DNA from 4 places in the Streptomyces sp. NPDC020965 genome. Region 4 is predicted to be linked to each of the others. Evidence: riboswitches for the same ligand, from Rfam matches in the RefSeq annotation. Region 4 holds a riboswitch; each other region holds the start of a gene.
The links. A riboswitch is a leader RNA that binds a small molecule or an ion and turns the genes downstream of it on or off. The one in region 4 is predicted to bind cobalamin.

Region 1: linked by a shared signal. The riboswitch ahead of ACH4S7_RS10365 (ribonucleoside-diphosphate reductase subunit alpha) and the one ahead of ACH4S7_RS06295 (ABC transporter substrate-binding protein) in region 4 are both predicted to bind cobalamin.
Region 2: linked by a shared signal. The riboswitch ahead of ACH4S7_RS35775 (hypothetical protein) and the one ahead of ACH4S7_RS06295 (ABC transporter substrate-binding protein) in region 4 are both predicted to bind cobalamin.
Region 3: linked by a shared signal. The riboswitch ahead of ACH4S7_RS00325 (cobalamin biosynthesis protein) and the one ahead of ACH4S7_RS06295 (ABC transporter substrate-binding protein) in region 4 are both predicted to bind cobalamin.

The regions. Positions count from the first base shown of each region.
Region 1 is NZ_JBIRRE010000002.1:777,177-781,383, reverse strand. Features, by position in the region: gene ACH4S7_RS10375 (B12-binding domain-containing radical SAM protein) at 1-590, shown strand, start outside; gene ACH4S7_RS10370 (LuxR C-terminal-related transcriptional regulator) at 1,097-1,507, shown strand; cobalamin riboswitch at 1,961-2,104, shown strand; gene ACH4S7_RS10365 (ribonucleoside-diphosphate reductase subunit alpha) at 2,250-4,207, shown strand, end outside.
Region 2 is NZ_JBIRRE010000020.1:54,028-58,234, forward strand. Features, by position in the region: gene ACH4S7_RS35770 (prenyltransferase/squalene oxidase repeat-containing protein) at 1-1,478, opposite strand, end outside; cobalamin riboswitch at 1,657-1,726, opposite strand; cobalamin riboswitch at 1,837-1,975, shown strand; gene ACH4S7_RS35775 (hypothetical protein) at 2,075-3,487, shown strand; gene ACH4S7_RS35780 (DUF4430 domain-containing protein) at 3,564-4,055, opposite strand.
Region 3 is NZ_JBIRRE010000001.1:62,159-66,365, forward strand. Features, by position in the region: gene ACH4S7_RS00315 (anion permease) at 206-1,456, shown strand; gene ACH4S7_RS00320 (hypothetical protein) at 1,469-1,693, shown strand; cobalamin riboswitch at 1,927-2,069, shown strand; gene ACH4S7_RS00325 (cobalamin biosynthesis protein) at 2,186-3,154, shown strand; gene ACH4S7_RS00330 (cobyric acid synthase) at 3,151-4,207, shown strand, end outside.
Region 4 is NZ_JBIRRE010000001.1:1,447,657-1,451,863, forward strand. Features, by position in the region: gene ACH4S7_RS06290 (FecCD family ABC transporter permease) at 1-1,010, opposite strand, end outside; gene ACH4S7_RS06295 (ABC transporter substrate-binding protein) at 1,007-1,993, opposite strand; cobalamin riboswitch at 2,037-2,196, opposite strand; gene ACH4S7_RS06300 (Mov34/MPN/PAD-1 family protein) at 2,311-2,742, opposite strand; gene ACH4S7_RS06305 (amino acid permease) at 2,845-4,207, opposite strand, start outside.

The sequences.
Region 1 (4,207 bases), on a different contig from region 4:
GGTGGTTGGAGCTGATGTACGAGCGCCGGCCCGGGGCGGACCTCCGCGCGGTGCTGGCGCGGTTCAGGGAGGAGACCGGCGGTCAGCTCTGGGCCTCGCGGGAGGAGGCGGCGGCCCACGCCGAGGAGAACATCGATGACTACATCACCGGCCGGTTCGGCAGCAATCTCCTCTACACCTATCGGGCGCGGATGCTGACGCTCGCCTTCCGGGACCTCTCCCGCGCCGCGACGGACGCCGCCCGCGCGACCATGGAGGAACAAGGCGCACTCACCCCGGTCATCGATGAATTCATCGCCGAGGCCGGTGAGTACCACTGGTTCCTGCTGGCGGATGTGCTGAGCAGCCGGGCCGATACACCTCTCCGGCAGGACGCCCGCTTCGATCTGGACGCCTTCGCGGCCGATCCGGGCCCGGTGGAGCGTTTCGCACTCACCGCTCCGGGGAAGCGCACCTTCACTCTGTCGCCGAAGCAGGTCGAGTTGATCGGAACGTACCTCGCGCAGTTCGGCGACGCGGCGTGGGGAATCGGCCGAATGTTGACCAAAGTCAGGTTCCAGGATCTGGTTCGCACCGCGAATCTTGACTGAAGCCTCTTATCGCTCCGAGCCGATGTCACGGCGACCGGTTTGCATCATGCCAGGTCAGAGCAAGCATGATTTTAAAACTTTCTTATATATATAGAGAAATTCCTCCGTGATCACTTAAATATGAGTCACCCTGTCCGGAGCAGCCACCGCCGACTGAGCCCAGATCCAGACACGGGGAATGGAGCAGCCCGAGAGACACAGCCCGCCTCGGTGGGATCTCATGAGGAGAACGGGTAACGGTGACCACAGCACACGCAGCGACAGAGAGTTGTCCGAGTCAGCCGCTGAAAGAGCTCCGGATAGCTGTCTACGCAGAGAACGAACTGCTTCGGCTGGGCTTGCAGAGCATGCTCGCGAGGGCCTTTCCGGCACCGAACGTCCAGTTCCTGCACGATGAAACCGATCGCGTTCGCCTTCCCACGGATGTTGTTGTCCTGTCCACGTCCAACAGGAAACGTCTACCCGAGACGCCACCGGAGCGAAGCATCCCGGCACCCCGAGTGCTGGTGATCGTCGATGACGCCTGGATCGAGTCGGGAGACGTCCTCAGGGACTTCCCGGCCGACGGATATCTGGCCCGGGAGGATCTGACGGCCGATTCGCTGCACCGCGCCTTCTCCGATATGGCGTCCGGGCGGATGCCGCTACCGCTCCCCCTGGGCAGGAAGCTGTTCGACCGGGCGCGCGAGGGCGCGGGGCCGGTGCCCACGCGATCGATTCGGCTCACCCCGCGCGAGGAGGAGGCCCTGCTCCATCTGGTGGCCGGGCTCAGCAACCGGCAGATCGCGCGCCAGTTGGGCATCTCCGAACACGGCGTCAAGCGGCTGGTGAGCAGTGTCCTGATCAAGTTGGGGGTCACCAACCGCACGGCCGCGGTCGCGGCGGCGCTCCAGTCGGGGCTGGTCGCCTCGGGCTGACCGCACCGGGTAGGTGCCGGTGCCCCCCACCGCCGGCACCTTCCCCCGACCGACGGCCCTGAGGCCGATAGCGCTCGGGCCTCGGTCACCCCGACGAACCACCCCGCGCCCCGTGAACCACCCCGGACGCACATCACACCCCACGCACCGCTCCGGGCGCACGCCCCAAGCTCTCGCGCACCCTCACGCGCCGCCGCCGGAGCCAAGCGTCTCCCGCCGCACGAGCCCCCCCTCGCCCCGCCCGGGAAGCCCCCCCCAACCCCCCGGCGGGGGCTCCCGCGACACACCCCTCGCTGGCCCTCCCCGGCCCTTCCCCGGCCCCTGCGGGCCCCCGCCCGCCCTCCGTCGAGGCACCCCGCCCACCCCCGTACGCCCGCCCCGCCAAGGGCCCGCAGGGCCGTCTTTGGATCGCTCCCGCACCGGCACGACACAACATCTGGGGGGTGCCTCATCCAATCGCCCCCACATGTATGCTCGTCCTCGCTGTCGTCCGCAGAGGAATCCGGTGTGAATCCGGAACTGTCCCGCAACGGTGTGCTGTGGTGCGCTTTGTCGTACCCGCAAGTCCGAGCGTCTGCCGACAGCGCACCCGGCTCGACCGACCCGGGTGCCGAGACGTCCGGGCCTCGCGGCTGGGCCGGTGGACGCCGTACGCAGTGCTGCCCTCTTCCGGGGTACGCATGTGCCCCGGCACCGCCTCCTCCGCCCGTCGGCCCGCGAGCCGAGCGAGGGAGAGCACCACGTGACCATCGCGCCAGCCGATCCGGCTTCAGGCATCTCCGAGCAGATGTCCGAGCAGCTTGCGGACGGACCCGGGACCGCACTGCTGCGGATCCTGACCGACCTCACCGCCGATCTGCCGGACACCGACCCCGGACGCGTCGCCGCCGCCGCGCTGCGCGGTCGGCACGCCGGGTCGGACACGGCCGAACTGCGCGGACTCGCCACCGACGCCGCCGCGGGTCTGATCTCCGACGACCCCGCCTACTCCCGGCTCGCCGCCCGGCTGCTGACCCGCACCATCGCCGAGGAGGCGGCGGGCCAGGGCTCCGTCTCGTTCTCCGCTTCGGTCGCCGTCGGTCACGCCGAGGGGCTGATCGCCGACCGCACGGCCGCGTTCGTGGAGCTGCACTCCGCCCGGCTGGACGAGATCATCGACCGCGAGGCCGACGACCGCTTCGGCTACTTCGGTCTGCGCACCCTCTACAGCCGCTACCTGCTGCGCCACCCCATCACCCGCCAGGTGGTCGAGACCCCGCAGTACTTCATGCTGCGCGTGGCCTGCGGGCTGGCCGAGGACGACTCGGTCCGCGCCCTGGACGAGGTCGCCGCGCTCTACCGACTGATGAGCCGGCTGGACTACCTCCCCTCCTCCCCCACGCTCTTCAACTCCGGCACCCGGCACCCGCAGATGTCCTCCTGCTACCTGCTGGACTCCCCGCTGGACGAGCTGGACTCGATCTACGACCGGTACCACCAGGTCGCCCGGCTCTCCAAGCACGCGGGCGGCATCGGGCTCTCGTACTCCCGCATCCGCGCCCGCGGTTCGCTGATCCGGGGCACCAACGGCCACTCCAACGGCATCGTCCCGTTCCTGAAGACCCTCGACGCCTCGGTGGCGGCCGTGAACCAGGGCGGCAGGCGCAAGGGCGCCGCCGCCGTCTACCTGGAGACCTGGCACGCGGACATCGAGGAGTTCCTGGAGCTGCGCGACAACACCGGTGAGGACGCCCGGCGTACGCACAACCTGAACCTCGCGCACTGGGTGCCGGACGAGTTCATGCGCCGCGTCCAGGCCGACACCGACTGGTCGCTGTTCTCCCCCGCCGACGTGCCCGAGCTGGTCGACCTGTGGGGCGACGAGTTCGACGCCGCCTACCGGTCCGCCGAGACCAGGGGCCTGGCCCGGAAGACCATGCCGGCCCGTGAGCTGTACGGCCGGATGATGCGGACCCTCGCGCAGACCGGCAACGGCTGGATGACCTTCAAGGACGCCTCCAACCGGACGGCCAACCAGACCGCCGAGCCCGGCCACACCGTGCACTCCTCGAATCTCTGCACCGAGATCCTGGAGGTCACCGACGACGGCGAGACGGCCGTCTGCAACCTCGGCTCGGTCAACCTCGGCGCCTTCGTCGTGGGCGACGACATCGACTGGGAGCGGCTGGACAGCACCGTCCGTACCGCCGTCACCTTCCTCGACCGCGTCGTGGACATCAACTTCTACCCGACCGAGCAGGCCGGCCGCTCCAACAGCCGCTGGCGCCCGGTGGGCCTGGGCGCGATGGGCCTCCAGGACGTCTTCTTCCAGCTCAAGCTGCCGTTCGACTCCCCGGCCGCCCGCGCGCTCTCCACCCGGATCGCCGAGCGGATCATGCTCGCCGCGTACGAGGCGTCCGCCGAACTCGCCGAGCGCCACGGCCCGCTGCCGGCCTGGGAGAAGACCCGTACGGCGCGTGGCGTGTTCCACCCCGACCACTACGGCGTCGAGTCGGCCTGGCCGGAGCGCTGGGCCGCGCTGCGCGAGCGGGTCGCCACCACCGGTATGCGCAACTCGCTCCTCCTCGCCATCGCACCGACCGCGACGATCGCCTCCATCGCCGGTGTGTACGAGTGCATCGAGCCGCAGGTCTCCAACCTCTTCAAGCGGGAGACGCTCTCCGGCGAGTTCCTCCAGGTCAACTCGTACCTGGTGGCCGA
Region 2 (4,207 bases), on a different contig from region 4:
GGATGCGTGGGCTTGGGGTTGGGCTTCTTCGTGGTCAGCGTGACCAGACTGGTGTCCTGGGCGGCGAGCACGGCGGGCGAGGTCGCGTAGAGGGCCGGGTCCGTGGCCCCCTCCTCGAAGCCGAAGCCGCCGCCTTCGAGCTGCTGGTGGGAGAGCCAGAAGACGGCCGCGTCGGCGTGGGCCCGGTCGCCCAGCGCGCGCAGTGCCTGGGAGCCGAACGCGGTGGCCATCACACTGCTGACGGTGGCGTGCGCGGAGCCGAGGAAGGAGCCGTCGCGGAGCTGGACCTTCTTCAGATAGGTGCGCGCCCTGGCGACGGCGGCGTCGTGGCCGCCGGCCTTCTTGAGGACGAGGGTGATGAGGCCGGTGGTCGCCGGGTCCGCCTCGCAGTGCTCGTCGGGCCCGATCAGGATGCTCGTGAACCCGCCGTCCTGGCACTGGAGTCCGGTCAGCCGGGTCACCGAGTCGGCCGGGGGAGTGACCCCGCCACGCAGCAGGGCCAGCACCGCCAGCGCCTGGGCGTCGCCGTAACCGGCGTTCAGGAAGTCGCCCTTGGCCGTGCAGCCGGGGCCGGGGGCGGTCGTGCAGACGTTCTTCCTGAGGTCGCCGAGGAGGTCGTGGCCGCCGAAGGCGCGCGGGTCCCGCTCGGTGATCGTGGCGAGCAGCGCAAGACGGGCGGCGGCGTTCGGGTCGGGCGCCGCGTCCTTGCCCGTCGGATAGGCGTACGCGGTGGCCGACGCGGCGGCGAAGTCCGTGACCTTGTCGAGCGTCTTGCTCTTGCCGTCGGCGGCGGCCAGGGCGTAGGCGGCCTCGGTGGTCAGCAGGTGGTTGGGCGTCTCGGCGCCCTCGTCCACGACGCGCTCGCCGTCGGTCAGCCGGCTCGTCACCCACCGGGCGGCGACCGGGACGGCGACCTCGCCGGGCGGGGGCGTCGGCGGGTCGCCGGGATCGGGCGAACCGTCGCCGCCGGGTCGTACATCGGCGGGCGTGAAGGTCGGCCGGCCGGTGCTGCCCGTGACGCTGGTCCCCCCGAACACCCAGGCGTCGACGTCACCGGCCTTGGGCTGCCGTTCCATGGCGCCCAACGGGCTGTAGGTCCACTTCTCATCGCCCGGGGAGGCGATCCAGTACGACCAGTAGGCGGTGGCCTGCGGGGTCAGCACGCAGTCCTCCTTCTCCGGCGTGGGGTACGGGGTACCGGAGTTGAAGGCGCCGTGGCCGATCCGGCAGATGAAGCCGGGGCCGTCGTGCTCGGTGCCGGTGGTGTCGAATCCGCCCTCTTCGAGCAGTTCGAAGCCCGTGCCGGGAGTGGTGTCGCAGCCCTTCTCGATCGTGCCGCCGAAGGGGCCGAAGTCGACGACCACGAGCGCGCCCTTGGTGGCGGTGCACTTCTCGACCGGGTCCGCCGCGACGGGTGTTCCGGTGACGAGGGCGACTCCCGCGCCGACGGTGAGGAACACCGCCAACACCAAGGCCACGAACCCCGTCCGTCCGCGCCGGCCTGCTTGCTGTGCGGTCCCCACCACGGCCCCTCGAATCAGCCGGGCGGTACGCGCGTGGCCGTGGAGTCGGCGATGTTCCCCCTGTTCGCGGGGAAGCCGATCCGGTACCACGCCGTAGTCCGCGACGGCGCTTCTCGCTCTGCGACTGGCCCCAGGCAGTCCGGCTCGTCCGCGTGTTGCGGACCTACGGTTGCGGGTCAGCGCCGGATTCAGACCGGCTTCCCCTGGGGTTGAGTGCTTATCAGGCGGATTGGAACACGCGGCCGAAGACAGCGTCAAGGTGGCCTGAATCTCATCGCCCGGTCGCCGCCCCGTCGGTGTCGGCCGAGGCTGGCGGAGGCATGATCCCTCAGGTAGCGTCCAGGGCTGCCACATGGGGGAACCTGGTGCGAATCCGGGGCTGACGCGCAGCGGTGTGGGACGGCAGGGGGCCGTCCCGAGCCCGAATGCCCATCCGGCAGCTTTCCAACAGGAAGCCGTACCCACGCGTTTGGACGGCGGCCGCCCGACCCCCGCGCCTCGGTCGCGGAGTAGGTGTGTCCGGCCGGCGTCCCTCATCACAGGAGCAGGCCATGTCCCGTTCTCGTACCTCCCGCCGCATCGCTCTGACGGTGCCCGCCGTTCTCGGTGCCTTCGCCCTGACGGTGCTGCCCGCCGCCGCGACCACCTCCCCGGCGCAGATCGCCACCTCGAAGACCAACGGCGTCGCCTACCTCAAGTCCCTCCAGGCCGCCGATGGTTCGTACGCGGGCTCCGGCCTGTCCAACGAGTGGGCGCTGAGCGCGCTGGCCGCGGCCGGCACGGCGGCCGTGGACGTCACGCCCGGCGGCGACGCCACCAAGAACGCCCGCAAGGTCTACCGAGACCTGCTCGCCACCTCCGGCTGGCCCTCCGCGACCCCGGTGGTCACCGACTACCAGCGCGCCACCCTCAATGCGTACGCGGCGGGCATCGACCCGGCGCGCGTCTCTGCCTCCCGCAACCTCATCGCCGACATCTACGGCTACTGGCAGACCGCGGAGACCGGTTACTTCGGTCCCTCCGCCAACTACAACGGCACGGTCTTCGCCGCGCTCGCCCTCGCCGGGGCCAAGACGCAGGCGGGCGCGCAGCGGGTGCCGCAGTCGCTGCTGACCTCGATGGTCAACCGGATCCGGGCCAACCAGCACAACGACGGCGGCTGGAACTACAGCAAGGCCGAGGGCAGCCCGACCGAGCTGGCCAAGCCGGGCGACATCGATATGACCGGTGCCTCCATGGCCGCCCTCTGCGCCTCGGGCGTGCCGAACACCGACCCGGACATCACCCAGGCCAAGGCGTTCCTCAAGAGCAAGATCATCAGCAACTCCGGTGCGTTCAACGCCATGTACGGGGTGAACACCAACTCCAACGGCTGGGCCGTCTCCGGTCTCAACGCCTGTGGCATCAACCCGCAGACCGGTGACTTCCTCACCCCGCTGGGCAAGACCCCGGTGGACTTCCTCATCGCCCAGCAGTTCAACCCCGGTGGCGGCTTCAAGTACCTGCCCAGCCAGACCACGCCGTCCACGTACGCCTCCGCCGACGGTCTGCGCGCCGTCGCCGGGGCCGGGTTCACCGCGACTCCTCCGGTGCCGACCACGGTGGGCGCGCCCCAGTGGGTCGCCCAGGCCGCCTTCACCGCGGGTACGGCCACCCGGCTGGCGCTGACGGTCGACGACGGCGCGGGGAACCTGAAGGTCTGCTCGGTGGCCTTCACCCCGACCGGCACCACGACCACCCTGGGCGAGGTGCTCGCCGCCGCCACGACCGCGGCCACCCCGGCCGGCTGTGTCACGGCCGTCACCCCGTCGTACGGCACCGGCACCATCACGGCCGTGAACGGCAAGGCCAACAGCGGCTCTTCGACCTGGAAGGCCAGCGTGGACGGCGCCGCCTTCACCGCGGCCACCCGCGGCAAGGTGATCAACCTCGGCGACACCGTCGCGCTGCGCTGGGGTAGCTGAACCACCCCGGCGCGGGTCCCGGCGTCCCTTGCCGGGGAGCCGGGACCCGCGCCGGGCCGTTCCCAGGGGGCGAGGTCTAGAACGCGGTCCAGGTGAACGCGACCTGGTCGCCGGCGTTCAGCCGGAACTGGCAGCCGCCGACCGGTGTCGGGGTGCCGTTGACGGATATGTTCCAGTAGGCCACGCCGCCTCCGGAGACCTGCTTGATGGTGTCGACGGAGAAGTCGTCGAACGACGCGTACCAGGCGCCGTCCCAGGTGAAGTTTCTCGTCCGGGCGGCATCGTCGAGCGCGGCGGTCGGGGTGGGCACCGCGGTCGGATTCGCGCCACCGTTGGTGCCGTCGCACTTATGGGTGCCGCCGGTGGCGGTCGTCACATCATGGCCCTTGGTCTTGATCCGACCCTTGAAGAGCAGGCCGTTCGGGCCCTGGACGGTCAGGTTCACCTTGACCGGCGTGTTCGTGTTCACCGGTGTGGTGGTGGAGTGGGCCACGGCCGGCGCGCTGGTGAGGGCGAGGCAGAGAGCCGCAGTGGTGATCACCGTGCGGCGGGCGAGGGTCTGACGCATGACGTTGCCTTCCTGGCATGGGTCCCGGCCGCCCGCCCGAGACCCCGTACCGCCCGTGCGCGTATCGCCCCCCCGGTCGCGCGGCCCCTGGAGCGGGGCAGGCGAACGGGTGGCGGAGAACCCGGGGTTCGGGGCTTCGCGCTGCGGACCGT
Region 3 (4,207 bases), 1.4 Mb from region 4:
ATCACCACACAAGCCATGAATAGCCCTTAGCGGCCACTTCGACCGGGCGCGGCCCGGCCCGGGGGCCGCGATCAACCCCCGCCGAGAGCAAGTGGAGTCCGTAACCTCACTTGGAGACACCCCGAAGTACACCCCAGTTCACCTTCCGTTCATCCAGGTTATCTACGTTCGCCGGGCCACTGACGTCCAAAGATTGCCTGGGTAAATGGAACACATCACGCTGCTGCTCACGATCGTGATCGTGACGGCTCTCGTGTTCGATTTCACGAACGGTTTCCACGACACCGCCAACGCGATGGCGACGACCATCTCGACCGGCGCCATGAAGCCCAAGACCGCGGTGGCGATGTCCGCCGTGCTCAACCTCGTCGGCGCGTTCCTTTCGGTGGAGGTCGCCAAGACGATCTCCAGCGGCATCGTCAACGAATCAGGCATAACCCCAGAAGTCATCTTCGCGGCGCTCGTCGGCGCCATCCTCTGGAATCTTCTGACCTGGCTGGTCGGTCTTCCGTCCAGTTCGTCGCACGCCCTCATGGGCGGTCTGATCGGCGCGACCATCGCCTCGGTCGGCATCAGCGGCGTCAACGGCGGCACCGTCGTCACCAAGGTGCTGATCCCCGCCATCGCGGCCCCGCTGGTGGCCGGCATCGGCGCCTACCTGGCCTCCCGGCTGACGTACAGGCTCGGCAAGAACGCCGACGCCAAGTCCACCGCGAAGGGCTACCGCGCCGGCCAGATAGCCTCGGCCGGTCTGGTCTCGCTGGCCCACGGCACCAATGACGCCCAGAAGACGATGGGCATCATCACGCTGGCCCTGGTCGCGGGCGGCGTGCTCGTCCCCGGCTCCAACCCCCCGATGTGGGTCATCGTCTCGGCGGGTGTCGCCATCGCGCTCGGCACCTACCTCGGCGGCTGGCGCATCATCCGCACCATGGGTCGGGGCCTCACCGACCTCCAGCCGCAGCAGGGCTTCGCCGCCCAGACCAGCGCGGCCAGCGTCATCCTCGCCTCCTCCAACCTCGGCTTCTCGCTCTCCACCACGCACTCCTGCTCGGGTGCCGTGATGGGTGCGGGCCTCGGCCGCAAGGGCGGTGTGGTCCGTTGGTCCACCGCCACCCGGATGTTCGTGGCCTGGGGTCTGACCCTGCCGGCCGCCGGTCTGGTCGCCGCGGCCTCGGAGCTGGTGACCCGGCAGGGTGACTGGGGCATGGCCGTCGTCACGATCTTCCTGGTCGCCTCGTCCGCCGCGATCTGGGTGTACTCGCGCCGCCAGGTCATCGACCACACCAACGTCAACGGAGACGACGAGGGCGACGCTCCCGGCGTCGTGACCGAGGCCATCGCGGCCGTCACCCCGCCCCCGGCCGGCACTCCCGTGGCGGACGGTCTCAAGTCGACCATCCCGACCCCCGCCTCCTCCGAACCCGGCCAGGCGACGCGCCCGGCCGCGGTGTAAGGACAGATCAGCATGAACATCGACTGGGCAGCCCTCGGCTCCGTATTCGGTATCAGTCTCGTCGCCACCGTGGCCCTGGTGGGCCTGTTCACCCTGGGCATCATCGGCCTGAGCAAGGAGCCGTCGGCGAGCGGCCAGGGCGGCGGCTCCGTCGCCGTCGCACGCACCGGCGCGTATGTCTGCTTCGCGCTCTGCCTGGCTGCCGTCTCGTACGGGATCTTCCTGATCGTGACCTGAGGTCACCGCCGCACCACCGCACCACCCACCGGGCCGGAACATCGCCGTCGATGTTCCGGCCCGGTGCCGTTCCCGGCGCCGCCGGCCGGGGGACGCCCGCGCCGTACCCGGGGACGGCTCACCCGCCCCCGGGCCGGGTCCACCCCCGTACGCCGTCCCGTACTCCCCCACTGGGCCCGGTTCCGTGTGGGGCTCGGCACACTGCCCCGTCGCAGGTCAACGGCAGGTTGACGGGTGTTCGCGCAGCGTGGTGGACTGCCGAGGCCATTACGACGTCAGCAGAGGAAGCCGGTGCGAATCCGGCGCGGTCCCGCCACTGTCACCGAGGACGACCATCCCCGGAAGCCAGGAACTCTCACCGTCGATCACGTCGAACCAGGGCGCGGATACCCTGAGTGAGGACATATCGCCATGCCCGGCCCCGGTTCAGCCGCTCCCCCGTGTCGCGCCCCGCGCTCCCGACCCGTCCGGAACGAGACTCCGGCCTGAACCATGCGTGCCGACCGAGTTTTCGCGTACGGCGCCCCCCTCGGCCTCGTCGGGGACCTGCTGCTCGGCGATCCCCGCCGCGGACATCCGGTCGCCGCCTTCGGTCGTGCCGCGGGCGCCGTCGAGCGTGTCCTGTGGCGTGACCACCGCGGGTGGGGCGCCCTGCACACCGCCGTCTGCGCCGGAGGCGCCGCACTGGCCGCCGCGCTGCTCGCGCGCGGGGTCCGGGTCGCCCCCGCCGCTTCCGTCGCCCTGACCGCCGCCGCCACCTGGACCGTCGTCGGCGGTACGTCGCTGGGACGGGAGGCGCGCGCCATCGGCGCCGCCCTCGAAGCCGGGGACGTGACCCGGGCCCGTGCGCGACTCCCCCATCTCTGCGGGCGTGATCCGCAGTCGTTGGACGAGCGGCAGATCGCCCGCGCCGTCGTGGAGTCCGTCGCCGAGAACACCTCCGACGCCGTGGTGGGCGCGCTGGTCTGGGGCGCGGTCGCCGGTGTGCCGGGTCTGGTGGGCTTCCGCGCGGTCAACACCCTGGACGCGATGGTCGGACACCGTTCGCCCCGGTACCGCCGGTTCGGCTGGGCCTCGGCCCGCCTCGACGACCTCGCCGGCTGGCCGGGCGCCCGGCTCACGGCCGCTCTCGCGGTGCTCGCGGGCGACGACCCGCGCGGCGCCGTACGGGCGTGGCGGGCCGACGCCCACCGGCATCCGAGCCCCAACGCGGGCCCCGTGGAGGCGTCGTTCGCCGGAGCGCTCGGCGTCCGGCTCGGCGGCACCCTGGCGTACGGCGGCCGGGTCGAGCACCGGCCGGTGCTCCATGGCGCGGGACGGCCGGTGGAGGTCGCGGACATCGAACGCGCCGTGCGGCTGTCACGGCGCGTGGGTCTGCTGGCGCTGGGCGTGAGTGTGGCCGGGCGGCTGTTGGCCACCCGGGGAGCGCGGCGGGTCCGCGGACGGGAGGGGACGGCATGAGTGGTCGTGGGAAGCGCGGTGGCGGGCTGCTGGTGGCGGGGACGACCTCCGACGCCGGCAAGAGCGTCGTCACCGCCGGGATCTGCCGCTGGCTGGTGCGGCAGGGCGTGAAGGTCGCCCCCTTCAAGGGCCAGAACATGTCGCTCAACTCCTTCGTGACCCGGGAGGGCGCGGAGATCGGCCGCGCGCAGGCGATGCAGGCGCAGGCCGCGCGGGTGGAGCCGACGGCGCTGATGAATCCGGTGCTGCTCAAACCGGGGAGCGACCGCAGCAGTCAGGTGGTGCTGCTGGGCAAGCCGGTCGGGGAGCTGAGCGCGCGTGGCTTCTTCGGCGGGCCGGACGCACCGGGGAACGCGCTGCGCGGCGGCCGGCAGGAGGCGCTGCTCGGGACCGTCGTGGCGTGCCTGGAGGAGCTGCGGGGCACGTATGACGCCGTGATCTGCGAGGGGGCGGGCAGTCCGGCCGAGATCAATCTGCGCCGTACGGACATCGTGAACATGGGGGTCGCCCGGGCCGCACGGCTCCCGGTGCTCGTCGTCGGGGACATCGACCGCGGCGGCGTCTTCGCCTCCTTCTTCGGTACGACGGCACTGCTCGGCGCCGAGGACCAGAAGCTGGTCGCGGGGTATCTCGTCAATAAGTTCCGCGGGGACGTGGCACTCCTGGAGCCGGGGCTTGAGATGCTCCGGGGACTCACCGGACGGCAGGTGTACGGGGTGCTGCCGTATGCGCGGGGCCTCGGCATCGACGAGGAGGACGGGCTGCGGGTCTCGTTGCGCGGAGCCGTGCGCGAGTCGGTGGTGGCACCGCCCGTCGGCGCGGACATCCTGCGCGTCGCGGTGTGCGCGGTGCCGCTGATGTCCAATTTCACGGACGTGGACGCACTGGCCGCCGAGCCGGGTGTGGTGGTCCGATTCGTGGACCGGCCGGAGGAGTTGGCCGATGCGGATCTCGTGATCGTGCCGGGAACCCGGGGCACGGTACGGGCGTTGGAGTGGCTGAGGGAGCGCGGACTCGCGCGGGAGCTGGCGCGCAGGGCGGCCGACGGCCGTC
Region 4 (4,207 bases):
ACGGCTCCTCTCGCGGTACGGGAGCGCATCAGCCACAGGAACAGCGGCCCGCCGAGCAGCGCGGTCAGCACTCCGACGGGAATGTCCTGCGGGGACGCGACGGTACGGGCACCGAGATCGGCGACGACCAGGGCGACCGCCCCGCCGAGCGCCGCGACCGGCAGCAGCGTCCGGTGGGTGGCCCCGACCAGCAGCCGGGCGGCGTGCGGCACGATCAGACCGATGAAGCCGACCGCGCCGCTGACCGCCACCAGCACGGCGGTGACCAGGGAGACGAGCACGAAGACGGCGGCACGGAAACGGGCCACGTCCAGCCCGAGCACGGTGGCGCCCTCCTCCCCCACCAGCAGCAGATCGAGCGGTTTGGCGAGCGCGAGCAGCAGCGGCAGGGCGAACCCGAGGACGATCGCGGGCAGCAGCACACTGTCCCAACGAGCGCTGCCGAGACCGCCGAGCGACCAGTAGAGGGCCTCCCGGAAGTGCTCCGGCCGCGCGGACGCCACCAGGGCGAGGGTGGTGAGCGCGGTGAAGATGTACGAGACGGTCACGCCCGCCAGCACCAACCGGGTGCCGGTCATCGCGCCGTCGCGCCTGGCCAGCCCGTAGACGAGGAAGAGCGCACAGAGCGCCCCGACGAACGCCCCGGCTGGCGTGGCCACGGCGGTGGTGGTGCCGATGCCCAGGACGAGGACGGTGACGGCCCCGGTGGACGCGCCGGAGGAGATGCCGAGCAGGAACGGGTCGGCGAGCCGGTTGCGGACGAGGGCCTGGAGGACGGTGCCGGCGACGGCGAGCCCGGCGCCCACGAGCGCGCCGAGGAGGACGCGGGGCAGCCGTACGTCGATGATGATCGTGCGGAAGGGGCTGGGTTCGGCGCCCGGCAGCAGGGCGTCGATGACCTGCCCGGGCGGTATGCGTACGGAGCCGAGGCCGAGGCCCGCGACGACCGCGACCGCGAGGGCGATCAGCAGCGCGACGACCACGGCTCCGTAGCGGAGGCGCGACTTCACCGGGTGATCTGCCCCGCGAGCTTGGCGATGGCGTCGGGTGCGCGCACCCCGAGCACGGCGTCGGAGAGCGGCAGCACGGCGAACCGCTTGTTCTTGATCGCCGGGACGTCGCGCAGCACCGGGTCGTTCAGCAGCCGCTTCTTCTTCTGCTCGACGGTGGTGGCGCCGTAGTCGTAGATGACGACGATCTCGGGCTTGCGCGCCACGACCTGTTCCCAGGTGGCGTCGCCGAAGGACTTGTCGAGGTCGGCGAAGACATTGCGCCCGCCGGCACGGGTGATCAGCTCATTGCCGATGCCCTTGCCGCCCGCCGTGAAGGCGGTCTTGTCGCCGCTGTCGTAGACGAAGACGGGGACCGGGGCGCGGCCCTTCAGCGACTCCCCGGTCTTCGCGAGCGTGGCGCGGGCGCCGGCGATCCACTCCTGGGCGCGGGGCCCGACGCCGAAGGTGCGGCCGATCTCCTCGACCTCGCGGTAGAGGTCGTCGACGGTGGTCCGCTTCTTGGTGCAGTACTCCAGGTTGAGACGGGTGTCGATGCCGGACTTCTTCAGCTCTTCGCGGGTGCGGCCGTCCTTGGCCTCGAAGGCGCTGCCGTAGCCGCCGTAGACGAAGTCGGGGTTGGCGGCGAGGAGCTTCTCCTTGGAGGGGTACTCCTTGGCCAGGACGGGGATCGCGTCGTACGCCTTCTTGTGGCGCGGGAGGACCGCGTCGTCCAGATAGGCGGTGCCGACGACGGATTTCGCCAGACCGAGTTCGAGCATGATCTCGGTGACGTGCTGGTTCATGGTGACGGCCCGCTCGGGGGCGGCCCGATAGGTCGTCTTCACACCGCAGTTGTCGACGGTGTACGGGAACGAGGCGCCCGGCTGGGCGGCGTCGGAGCCCTTCTCGCTCTTGTCGTCGTCGCCCGCACCGCAGGCGGTGGTGGCGGCGAGGAGCGGGAGCAGCAGGGCGGCTATGAGTGCGGAACGGCGCCTGGACATGACGGGGTACGGCCTCCTCCGGGGATTTCCACGTCCCCTAGATGGTGGGAGAAGGGCGGCGGGTCAGTTCCTGGCTGCCAAGCGGGAACGCTTGGTCACAGTGGCGGGACCGCGCCGGATTCACACCGGCTTCCTGGGTCCTGCCGCCCTGTTCAGTTGGTCCGGGGGTCAGTATGCCCCGGACCACCGCGCGACGATCTTCACGCCCCCGCCTACTGCCCGCCGCGCCACTCGCCGCACCCCCTGATGCCCAGCACCCGCCGCCCGCCGCACACTGTCGCGTACCGCCCGCCGTGCCCTTCCGCGTACCGCCCGTCTCACACTTCCGCGTACCGCTCGACGATCTTCACTTCCTCCTCGGTGACCTCGCCGTCCACGATGCGGTACGAGCGGAACTGGAAGGACCCCACATCGTCGCTGTCGGCGGTGGAGACCAGGACGTAGTGGGCGCCGGGCTCGTTCGCGTAGGTGATGTCCGTACGGGAGGGGTACGCCTCGGTCGCGGTGTGCGAGTGGTAGATGATCACCGGCTCTTCGTCGTTGTCGTCCATCTCCCGGTAGAGCTTCAGCAGGTCGGCCGAGTCGAACTCGTAGAACGTGGGCGAGCGGGCCGCGTTCAGCATGGGGATGAAGCGCTCGGCGCGCCCGGTGCCCTCAGGGCCGGCGACGACGCCGCACGCCTCGTCGGGGTGGTCGGCGCGGGCATGCGCCACGATCTTGTCGAAGAGAACCTGGGTGAGCGTCAACATGCCGATCAGGATAGACAGGCGACCGCCCCGTACCGAGGAGTGGTACGGGGCGGTCCGCATGCCGGACACCGGGCCCTCCGGCTGGGGGCACCTGCCGGCCGGTCAGCGTTTGGCGAAGGCCGTGCCGTCCGGGTTCCGCCGCTTCAGCATCAGATACGACACACCCAGCAGCAGCGCCCAGACCGGCGCGCAGTAGAGCGAGACCCTGGCGTCCTTGTCGATCCCCATCAGCACGACCACCATGCCGATGAAGGCCAGCGCGAACCAGCTCGTCCAGGGCGCGCCGGGAGCCTTGAAGGTGGACTGCGGCAGCTCGCCCCGGTCGGCCTTGGCCCGGTAGCGGATCTGGCTGATCAGAATCATCACCCACGCCCACATACCGGAGATGGTGGCGAAGGAGACGATCTTGTTGAATGCCTCACCGGGCCACTGGTAGTTGATCCAGACACCGAACATCATCAGGCAGGCCGAGAAGGTCGTGCCGATCAGCGGGGTGCCGTTCTTGGTCAGCCGGGTGAAGACCTTCGGGCCCTGGCTGTTGAGCGCCAGGTCGCGCAGCATCCGGCCGGTGGAGTACATACCGGAGTTGCAGGAGGAGAGCGCGGCCGTGAGGACGACGAAGTTGACGATGCCCGCGCCGACGGCGAGGCCCATCTTGTCGAAGGCGGCGACGAACGGGGAGATGCCCGGCTGGAAGTTGGTCCAGGAGACCACCGACAGGATCATGGTCAGCGCGCCGATGTAGAAGACGGCGATCCGCCACGGCACGGTGTTGATGGCCTTCGGCAGGGTCTTCTCGGGGTCCTTGGACTCGCCCGCCGTGACACCGACCAGCTCGACGGCGAGGAAGGCGAACATCACGATCTGGAGCGTCATCAGCGTGCCGCCGATGCCCTTGGGGAAGAAGCCGCCGTCGCTCCAGAGCAGCGAGACGGAGGCGGTGTCGCCCGCGTCGGAGAAGCCCAGAGTGAGGATGCCGATACAGATGAGGATCATGCCGACGATGGCGGTGACCTTCACCATGGAGAACCAGAACTCCAGCTCACCGAAGAGCTTCACGGAGATCAGGTTCGCCCCGTAGAGGATCAGCGTGAAGATCAGCGCGGAGACCCATTGGGGAATGTCGAACCAGTACGTCATGTACTGCGCCGCCGCCGTGACCTCGGTCATTCCGGTGACGACCCAGAAGAGCCAGTACGTCCACCCGGTGGCGAAGCCCGCGAAGGGGCCGATGAACTCCCGCGCGTACTCGGAGAAGGATCCCGAGACGGGGCGGTACATGAGCAGCTCGCCCAGCGCCCGCATGATGAAGAAGATCACCAGGCCCGCGATGGCGTAGGCCAGGATGAGACTCGGTCCGGCCTTGGAGATGGCCTTGCCGGCGCCCAGGAAGAGGCCGGTGCCGATCGCTCCGCCGATCGCGATCATCTGGATCTGGCGGGCGCCTAGTGCGCGGTGGTAGCCC